3 regions of the Streptomyces sp. NPDC025618 genome follow, and region 1 is predicted to be linked to each of the others. Evidence: riboswitches for the same ligand, from Rfam matches in the RefSeq annotation. Region 1 holds a riboswitch; each other region holds the start of a gene.
The links. Region 1 has a riboswitch for cyclic di-AMP ahead of ACZ4A5_RS05460 (M23 family metallopeptidase). Riboswitches for the same ligand answer to the same signal wherever they lie in the genome.
Positions count from the first base shown of each region.

Region 1 (3,267 bases):
GGGCACGAAGAAGCCGTCCCGCTCGCGCGGCTCGGGCTCCGGGTCCGGCCGCGGCCGTACGCGTACGGAGCCGAGCGCCGGCAACGGTGGCGGCGGCTACCGCGGCTTCGGCAGCGGCACGGGGCAGGGCCAGGGCGGCGGGGCGTCCCGCCGCTCGGGCGGCACGCGGCCGGGCAACGCGGTTCGCCGTGGCGGTGGGGGCGGGGGCTCTCGGCGGGCGCCGAAGGTCTGACCGGTAGCCGGGGGGCTCGGGGTTGCCGTGTGGGTTCTGCGGGTTGCTCGCGCCTTGCGGTTCGGGTGGCCTGCGGGCTCGCCGTTGCCGGGTGCGGGTTGTCTGCGCCTGCGGCGGGAGCGCCCTGCGGGTTCGCCGTTGCCTTGTGCGGGTTTCGTTGCCGCCTGCGGCGGGAGCGCCCTGCGGGCTCGCCGTTGGCTAGGTGCGGGTCCGCTGCGCCTGCGGCGGGCGGCCTCAAGCGCCGGCCGGGCTTGGGTTGTGGTGGGTGCCGGGGGTGGGTCTTCCGGGCTGGGACCTGGAACGCGGTGCGGTGCGGGTCAGGCGCATTGAGTGCCCCGGATTCGCACCGCGTTCCAGAACCCCACCCTCCAGCCCCACCCCCTCCCGCCGGAGAGCGGCATCGGGTTGTGGGGGTGGGCCGGTCTTCCCTTTCAGCGCGTCCGGGGTGCTCGCTGTCGCCCAGTCCTGCATGGGAGTGCTCGTTGCTGGTCCGGGCGCGTCAGTTCGCCCAGCCTGCATGGGAGTGCTCGTTGCCGTTCCGGGCACGTCCGTCTTTTCAGCCTGTCCGGGGTGATCGTCGCCGTGCCGGGCGCGCCCGTCTTTTCTTTTCAGCTCGTCCGGGGCTCGTTCCGGCCCGGGTACGCGTTTCTTTCCAGCCCGTCCGGCGCTTGAGGACGCGGCCGCAGGCCGCTCCCGCCGCAGGCGGCGAACCGGCCCGCAGATCGGGGTCTGGGGCAGCGCCCCAGTTTCGGGAAGGGGCGGGGCTGGGGAAAAGCGCCGCAGGCCAACCGACCCGCACATCGAGGGGCTGAGGCAGCGCCCCCACGCACGCGCGGGCAGCCGCACCACGGGCGACAAGACCCTGCTCGCGACCCGACCCGACCGGCGACGGACGTCCCCGCCAGGGCGACGACGTTTCCGGTACGCCCGCCCCGACACAGCCGCCTGCCCGTACGGCGGGCGTCCGGCGGGCGGACGGCGCCATCGACCGCCACGCCGAGAGGCCCGCAGCACCGAAATCCCCCCGCACACCCAGTAGTGGATCTTGATCGTTCCGCATTCCGTCGGAATAAGGACCACATTAAGAAGTCGGCCTCCTCGCCAAGTCCTGACCAAGGAGCCGGTCGATTCAGCCTTTCGGCTTGGAAACCACGCGGTCTGTCTATTAACGTTCGATAACGACGTGCGGTCCTCATCACCGCCGCAAGAGGCGGCGCCGTGCGCCTTCGCCGAATCCCGCGGGCACAGCAAGACCTGATACACCAGCAGCATCTGGGAACCGGGGAACCACCCGCCCTGGGGTGAATCGGGCCGCACCCGGCTCGTAGGAGACCTTCCTGCTCCGAACCCGACAGCTAACCCGGTAGGCGAGAAGGAAGGAAAGGAGTGCGCCCCCGTGGCGTCCAACGAGCCTGCCCTCGACCCCACTCTGCACGGGTCGAACGAGCACTACGCACCCGAACTTCCGATCGTGCCCGCGTATATGACCGCCCATATGGCGACGCCCTCGCCGCAGACGGCGGCCATGGAAAGCGGCACCCCGGCGATCGCGCCTCCCGCGCGGGGCTTCACCACTGATCCTCAGCCGGTGGCGCCTCAGCCGATGCCCCCTCAGCCGGCCGCACAGCGACCGGCAGCGCCCCAGCCGACCGTCCCGCACTGGGCGGTGCCTGAGCCGACGGCGCCGGAGCCGGCCGTCGGCGAGGCCGCGCACCCCGCCCCCGTACCGGCCCGTGGCGGGAGCGGCGGCCGGCACCGCGTCGCCAAGCAGCGCGGCGGCACGATGGCCCGCAGCGGCGCCGTCCTCGGCGTCGGTGTCATCGCGGCCGTCGGCGCGGGCGGCATGGCGAGCGCGCAGGACCGCCCGGCGGCACCGATATCGGTACCCGACCTGGCCGGCTCCCTCCTCGGCGGCGGTCAGACACACGAGGAGCAGGCCGCGCCCGCCGCGCCCGGTGCCGAACAGCCGCTCACCCAGGCCGGCCTGAGCACCGAGGAAGCGGCCCAGGGCACCACGAACGCGGGCGAGGCCCTGCGTGCCCGCATCCTCCAGCAGGCCGAGCACCAGCAGACCTCCGCCGACGACCGGACGCGCGAGGCGGCGCAGCGCGAGGCGGCCGAGGCGGCGGCCAAGAAGGCGGCGGAAGCGGCCGAGGCGGACAGGGCGGCGAAGGCGGCCGAGGCCGAGCAGGCCGAGGCGGCGCGTGCCGAGGCCCACCCGGTGGCCCCGGCGGACGCCGCCGACCCCACCGACACCGGGCCACGCACGCCCGCGGCGCACAGCCCGGGCGCGTACACCCTCCCCGTCGGCTCGTACACCCTGACCGCCGGCTTCGGCCAGGCGGGCAACATGTGGTCCGCGAACCACACCGGCGAGGACTTCGCCGCCCCGACCGGCACGCCCGTCAAGGCGATCGGCAGCGGCACGATCACCCACGCCGGGTGGGCGGGCGCGTACGGCTACCGCATCGTGCTGAAGCTGGACGACGGTACGGAGGTGTGGTTCTGCCACCTGTCGTCGATGGTGGTCACCTCGGGCAAGGTGAACAGCGGCGACGTGATCGGCCGCGTGGGCGCCACCGGCAATGTCACCGGCCCGCACCTCCACCTGGAGATCCGCCCGGACGGCGGAGCCCCGGTCGACCCGCTGCCCTGGCTGCGCGAGCGTGGCCTGGAGCCGTAGCCCGCGGCAGCCGTCACGCATATCTGGCACGGACAGGGGCACCCGGATGCCGTGACAGCCGCGATCACCACCTCCGTACCGGCCCGTCTGGACCGCCTCCCCTGGTCCCGCTGGCACTGGATGGTGGTGATCGGCCTCGGCACGGTCTGGATCCTGGACGGCCTGGAGGTCACGGTCGTCGGCAACATCGCCGGCCGCCTCTCCGAGCGGGGCAGCGGCCTGCCGGTCACCTCGGGCGAGATCACGGGCCTGGCCGCGGCCCTCTATGTGGCGGGGGCGTGCTCCGGCGCGCTCTTCTTCGGCCGCCTCACCGACCGGTTCGGCCGCAAGAAGCTGTTCATCGTCACCCTCG
Region 1 is NZ_JBVHLW010000003.1:320,767-324,033, forward strand. It holds gene ACZ4A5_RS05455 (DEAD/DEAH box helicase) at 1-232, shown strand, start outside; cyclic di-AMP (ydaO/yuaA leader) riboswitch at 1,483-1,617, shown strand; gene ACZ4A5_RS05460 (M23 family metallopeptidase) at 1,629-2,915, shown strand; gene ACZ4A5_RS05465 (MFS transporter) at 2,967-3,267, shown strand, end outside.

Region 2 (3,267 bases), on a different contig from region 1:
CGGCGTAGTAGTCCGTCATCTCGGAGGCCGAGCGGGACTTGCCCTCGAAGTGGTACGAGCCGTCCTTGTAGAACTCGGAGGCGGCGACGTCCAGCGCGAGCGCGATGTCCTGGCCGGGGGTGTAACCGGCCTGCTTGACGGCCTCGAGGATGAGGTCGAGGGCCTCGCGGTTGGAGCCCAGGTTCGGGGCGAAGCCGCCCTCGTCGCCGAGGCCGGTGGACAGGCCCTTGGCCTTCAGCACGGCCTTGAGGGTGTGGTAGACCTCGGCGCCCCAGCGCAGGGCCTCGGAGAAGGACTCCGCGCCGATCGGGGCGATCATGAACTCCTGGATGTCCACGTTGGAGTCGGCGTGCGACCCACCGTTGAGGATGTTCATCATCGGAACGGGCAGCAGGTGCGCGTTCGGGCCGCCCAGGTAGCGGAAGAGCGGCAGGTCGGATGCCTCGGACGCGGCGTGCGCGACGGCGAGGGAGACGCCGAGGATGGCGTTGGCGCCGAGCGAGCCCTTGTTGTCGGTGGCGTCCAGGTCGAACATCGCCTGGTCGATCAGGCGCTGCTCGGTGGCGTCATAGCCGACGAGCTCCGGGCCGATCTGCTCGATGACGGCCAGCACGGCCTTCTCGACGCCCTTGCCGAGGTAACGGTTCTTGTCACCGTCACGGAGCTCGATGGCCTCGAAGGCACCGGTCGAGGCACCGGACGGCACGGCGGCACGGCCCGTGGAGCCGTCGTCGAGGCCGACCTCGACCTCGACCGTGGGGTTGCCTCGCGAGTCGAGGATCTCGCGAGCTACGACGACGTCGATGGACGGCACGAGGGTCTCCTTCGTGTGTGTCTGGAGTTCTGCGAGCACGAGCCTAACGGGCGGCGGGGGGTCGCTCTGCCGTCGGGACGCCTCATGCGCCGAAAAATGGCACAAACGCGGTGATCGCGGGGCGAATGGCGGCAATGTTTCGCTGAACGGTGAAGCCTGCGGCTCGCTTCTGGTCTTCTGGGTGCGGTCCGTTGCCGCCTGCGGCGGGAGCGGCCTGCGGCCGCGTCCTCAAGCGCCGGACGGGCTGGTTCTGGCTGATCTGAGTGCGCCATTCGGCCCGTCCGGCGCTTGAGGACAACGCGGCGAAGCCGTGTTGCAGGGGGCTGGGGGCTTGCCCCCAGCCCCGGGAGCGAACGGCGAAGCCCCGCTCCAACGCGGCTCGGGGTTCGCGGCGGAGCGGGGCGGTGTCGCGGTGAGCGATCGGGTGCGGCGGTGAGAACCGCCGCACCCACCGGATCAGCTGAGATGCAGCTGCTGGCCCGGGAAGATCAGATCGGCGTTGGCGACGACGTCCTTGTTCAGGTCGTAGAGCTTCTCCCAGCCGCCCTTGACCTTGTTGGCGTCGGCGATCTTGCCGAGGGTGTCGCCTTCCTTGACCTCGTACTCGCCGTCACCCTTCTGCACGGGCTTCGGGGCGGCGTGCTTCGGCGCGGTCTGCTTCGGGGCCGGGGCGGCCTCGGACTCGTCCTCGTCGGAGCTCTGCGCCTGCGGAGCGGCGTGCTTCGGGGTGGTCTTCTTCGGCGCGGCCTGGCGCTCGCTGCGGTCGGCGTGCGACTTCGTGGAGGTGCCGCGGTCGGCCTTCTCCGAGCCGGAGGTGTCCGCGCCGGCACCCGAGCCACCGGGGGTCATGCCGGACACGGCGCAGCCCCAGGCGCCCGGGCCCTGCATGGCGAGGAGCTTCTCGGCGACGGCGATCTGCTGGGACTTGCTGGCGTGGTCGGCTCGGTCGGCGTAGCTCTGGCCGCCGGCGGCGTTCCAGGAGGACTGCGAGAACTGCAGGCCGCCGTAGTAGCCGTTGCCGGTGTTGATGGACCAGTTACCGCCGGACTCGCACTGGGCGACCTTGTCCCAGGTGGAGACGGAGGCGGCGTTCGCGGAGGTCGCGATCATCAGCGGGGCCGCGACCGCGGCGCCGGTGACACCGGCGAGCGTGACGATGCGGACGGCCTTGGACGGACGACGGTGCTTGCCCTTGGACATGAGTCGTTTCCTCACCGACGCCTACGAGGTGAGCTGTCGGGTTCGGGCTGTGAGTTCGCCCGGCCTCGTGTGCGAGCACACTCGGCTTCACCCCAAGCCGTCCCGGACCCTCCGGTCACCGACCGGTGGATTCGTTCCGGCGCCTACCTTGGTTCCCCCGCTCCTGCCTACGGCGCTTGCGCGACGACTCCGCCGGTCGCCGGCAGGATTCGGCGTGGCGACCGTGGTGCTCGCTTTGGCGAGCGGTCATGACGGTAAGCACTCCGGGCCGACGGGTTCAAACCCCTCTTTCCAGCCACAGTTGCCTCTTGTTACCCATAGAAACCTGACATTTCCGCAGGTGGGAGCGGGTGTGTCAAGTTTTGGAGGGGGCCGTTCCGCGGAAGTTCAACGAGACCCATGTCTCACTTTCGACTGGAACGGACATTCCCCCCGAACTATCGGTCTATTTGCCGACCTCAAGCCGCTGACCAGGAAGTATCAAATCGGGATCGGAACCGACAACTTTCTCGTTCCGCTGGTACAGCGTTTGCCATCCACCGTGAACGGAGTGGGCCTCCGCGATGACTGACAGGTTGTCACCCGGCCGCACCGTGTAATCCCCGGCGGCCGGCCTGTCCGTACGGGCGTCGTCCCCGCCGCGCGAGGCGCGGCCCTCGTCGTCCGAACGCGGCGGCTCGGCACGGTGCTTGCCCGGGCCCGAACCGGAAGCCGGACCGGAGTCCGGACCGGAGCCTTCCGCCGGGCCGCCGGTGGACGGCGCGTGCGGGGACGCGGAGTCCGCGGATCCCGGCGTGCCGGTGGACGGGTCGGCCGGCTTCGGCGTGGACGGCGCGCCCGACGTGGGGATTTCGGTGGGGTCGCCCGTGGGCCCGGCCGTCGGTCCCGTCGTCGGGCTGCCCGGGTCCTTGCGGTGCTTGCCGCTCTCGGGCTTGCCGCCCTTGTCGCTCGCGGAGGGCGAAGGGGTCCCGGAGGAAGGCTTCGCGTCCGGGTTTGCGGACGGTGAGGCCGGGGCAGCCGGGGAAGCGGTGGAGTCCGACGGCGCGGAGCCGCCCGTCGCGGGTGCGGAGGGAGTGCGCTCCGGTGCACGAGGCGCGGGTGCGTCGTTCGTCGGCGCCTTGGTGCTGCCGGGCGTCACTTCGGGGGCCTTGCCGTCCTTGGTGAGGCCGGCGGCGGAGCCGCACGCCTGCCAGGTGCTCGCGCCGGCGTTCAGCACCTCCTCGGCGACGGCGATCTGCTGCTGACGGCTGGCG
Region 2 is NZ_JBVHLW010000012.1:39,050-42,316, forward strand. It holds gene eno (phosphopyruvate hydratase) at 1-814, opposite strand, end outside; gene ACZ4A5_RS13785 (transglycosylase family protein) at 1,271-2,014, opposite strand; cyclic di-AMP (ydaO/yuaA leader) riboswitch at 2,018-2,199, opposite strand; gene ACZ4A5_RS13790 (LysM peptidoglycan-binding domain-containing protein) at 2,460-3,267, opposite strand, start outside.
Region 2: linked by a shared signal. The riboswitch ahead of ACZ4A5_RS13785 (transglycosylase family protein) and the one ahead of ACZ4A5_RS05460 (M23 family metallopeptidase) in region 1 are both predicted to bind cyclic di-AMP.

Region 3 (3,267 bases), on a different contig from region 1:
GTCACCCCCTCACATGCACCCTCCGTGCCCGGACATCGGTCTCGCCGGGCACCCCCCACTGGAGGTCTCGTGAAACGTCCTCGCATATCCGCACGCCGTTCCGCCATGGCCGGTACGGCCGCCGCCGTCCTCGCGACCGCCGCGCTCGCCCTGCCCGCCGCCCACGCCATGTCCGCACCGGCGCCCGGCACCGTCTCCGCCGAGCAGGCCACGGGCCTCGCCCAGCGGATCGCGGCCGAGCTCCCGGCGGACACCGCGGGCTCGTACTACGACGCCACCACCCACCGGCTCGTCGTCGACGTGCTCGACGCGGCGACCGCGGCGAAGGTACGGGCCGCGGGCGCCGAGGCCCGGCAGGTCCGGCACTCGGCGGCCGAACTCGCCTCGGCCAGAGGCACCCTCAAGGCCCAGGCGTCCATCCCGGGCACCGCCTGGTCGGTCGACCCCAGGACCAACAAGGTCGTCGTCACCGCGGACAGCACGGTGCGCGGGGAGCGGCTGAGCAGGCTCGGCAAGGTCGTCGCGAGCCTGGGTGACAAGGCCACGCTCAGAAGGACGGCGGGCACCTTCCGGCCGCTCATCGCCGGCGGCGACGCCATCTGGGGCAGCGGCGTGCGCTGTTCGCTCGGCTTCAACGTCAGCAAGGACGGGCAGCCGTACTTCCTGACGGCGGGGCACTGCGGCAACGCCTCGGCCGAGTGGTCCGACTCGCAGGGCGGCGCCCAGGCCGGCACCACGGAGAGCTCGTCCTTCCCCGGCCACGACTACGCCCTGGTGCGCTACACCGGCTCCTCCGACCACACCAGCGCGGTCGACCTCTACAACGGCAGCCAGCAGAACATCAGCCGGGCCGGTGAGGCGACGGTCGGCGAGCAGGTGCAGCGCAGCGGCAGCACCAGCGGCCTGCACAGCGGCCAGGTCACCGGCCTCAACGCCACCGTCAACTACCAGGAGGGCCAGGTCGACGGCCTGATCGACACCAGTGTGTGCGCCGAGCCGGGCGACAGCGGCGGCGCGCTCTTCGACAACGACACGGCACTGGGCCTCACCTCGGGCGGCAGCGGGGACTGCTCCTCCGGTGGCGAGACCTTCTTCCAGCCGGTACCCGCGGCCCTGCAGGCGTTCGGGGCGCAACTGCCCTGATCGCGCCACGCGGCCGCACCACCCGGTACCGGCACACGGCCCCCGCGCGCCTCTCAGCGCCGGGGGCCGTCTTTCCGGTGGTCCGCCGGGTCAGTTGACGCGGCCGTACCAGACGCTGTTGCTCCAGATCTTCTCCAGCCGGACCGAAGCGCCGGGCTTGGGCGAGTGCCAGATCTTGTTGTCACCGGCGTAGATGCCCACGTGGTAGACGTTGCTGCCGGAGTGGAAGAAGACCAGGTCGCCGGTCTGGCGGGAGCCGGCGGAGAGGTGCCGGGTCCTGTTGTACTGGTCCTGCGCGGTGCGCGGCAGGTTCTTGCCGACCTTCTTGAACGAGTAGAGCGTCAGGCCCGAGCAGTCGAAGCGGTTGGGGCCCGCGGCGCCGTACTGGTAGGGCGAGCCCTTCTTGGAGGCGGCGACCTTCAGCGCGGCCTGACCCGGTGTCGCCGCCTGGGCGTTCGCCGCCACTCCGGGCAGCAGCATCGAGGCGGTGACGGTGGCGGCGGTGAGGACGGTCGCGGCGCCGGCCTTGGACACGAGCGTGGATATGCCGGGGAACGCAGACATGTCAAACCCTTCGTCATCCGCCTGCGAAAGATGACCTGTCGGGTTCGGGCTGTCGAAGTTGCCCGGCCACATCCGTGGCTTCACCCCAAGGACCACCGCCATCGTGGTCCGCCGTACCTGGGTCTCCCGCTCCTGCCGATCCAGTCGGTCTGCTCCGCACCCGGAACGGCGGCAGGACTCGGCGTCCGCCCGGGGTGCCCGTCTCGGTGACGGGATCTTGTGTTCGAGTGACGATCCTGCATCACGAAGTCCCGGAAACCGGAGCCGGAACGGCTTTCTGTGAACTTCTTCACTTCGCGGCATTCACGGAACCGGGGCGCTTTTCCGGCGCGCGAAAATCATTCAACTCCTTTGCGTTCTTGGGAGTTGAGGTAATCCGGAGACTGAAATCCGGTCACCCGGTGCCGTCCCGCCGCCGGTACGCGCAGGAGGGCGGACGTCTTTGCGTCAGAAACACGCGACCGCGGGGAGCGCGCGGTTCGCCTCGACAGCGCGAGGGTAGCCCTACGGCATGCTCACCCTAGGGATCGAGGAGGAGTATCTTCTGCTCGACCCGGCCACCGCACTGCCCGTTCCGAAGGCGGAGCAGGTCTGCGCAGCGGTGGACCTGGAGCCGGTCGTGCACGAGCGGGAGATTCAGGCGGAGTTGTTGCAGGCCCAGGTGGAAGTGGCCACTCCGGTCTGCACCGACCTCGCGGAGGCGAGCGGCCATCTGCTGCGGCTGCGCCACGCCGTGAGCTCCGCCGCCAAGCGGAACGGCTGCCGGATCGCGGCGTCCGGCACGTCACCCCGCGCGGGCCTGGTGCCCGTACCCGTCACCCGGCACCCGCGCTATCTGGCGATGCGCAGCCGGGCGGCCCAACTGGTCGACGAGCAGCTGGTCAACGGGATGCACGTGCACGTCGCCATCCCCGACCGGGAGATGGGCGTCGCCGTCCTCAACCGCGTCCGCCCCTGGCTGCCGGTGCTGGTGGCCATGGCGGCCAACTCACCGATGTGGCACGGTCACGACACCGGCTTCGCCAGCTGGCGCACCGTGGTCTACAGCCGCTGGCCCGTCAGCGGGCCGCCCCCGCACTTCGCCGACCTCGCCGACTACGAGGAGCGTATCCAGGCGCTCTTCGTCGCCGGGGCGATCACCGACCGGGGGCAGCTGTACTGGCAGGCCAGGCTGTCCGACCGCTATCCCACGATCGAGGTGCGCTGCCTGGACGTCCAGCTGCGCGTCGACGACGCCGTGATGCTCGCCGGGATCGTGCGCGGCATGGTGGCGACCGCCATCCGCGACGAGAAGAGCGGCCGCCGGTCGGCGCACTGCACGCCGGAGCTGCTCAGCGCCGCGAACTGGCACGCCGCCCGGCACGGCCTGGAGGGCGTCCTCGTCGACCCCGAGGGGAAGCGGCGCGGTGCCGAGGATGTCGTCCACGCCCTGCTCGGGCACATCGGGCAGGCGCTGGAGGAGTCCGGCGACCTCCACCAGGTGAGCTCGCTGGTGCACCGGCTGCTGCTGCGGGGCACCCCGGCGGACCGGCAGCGCCGGGTGCTGGCGGCGGACGGCAT
Region 3 is NZ_JBVHLW010000005.1:36,678-39,944, forward strand. It holds gene ACZ4A5_RS07175 (S1 family peptidase) at 70-1,143, shown strand; gene ACZ4A5_RS07180 (C40 family peptidase) at 1,234-1,707, opposite strand; cyclic di-AMP (ydaO/yuaA leader) riboswitch at 1,711-1,863, opposite strand; gene ACZ4A5_RS07185 (carboxylate-amine ligase) at 2,219-3,267, shown strand, end outside.
Region 3: linked by a shared signal. The riboswitch ahead of ACZ4A5_RS07180 (C40 family peptidase) and the one ahead of ACZ4A5_RS05460 (M23 family metallopeptidase) in region 1 are both predicted to bind cyclic di-AMP.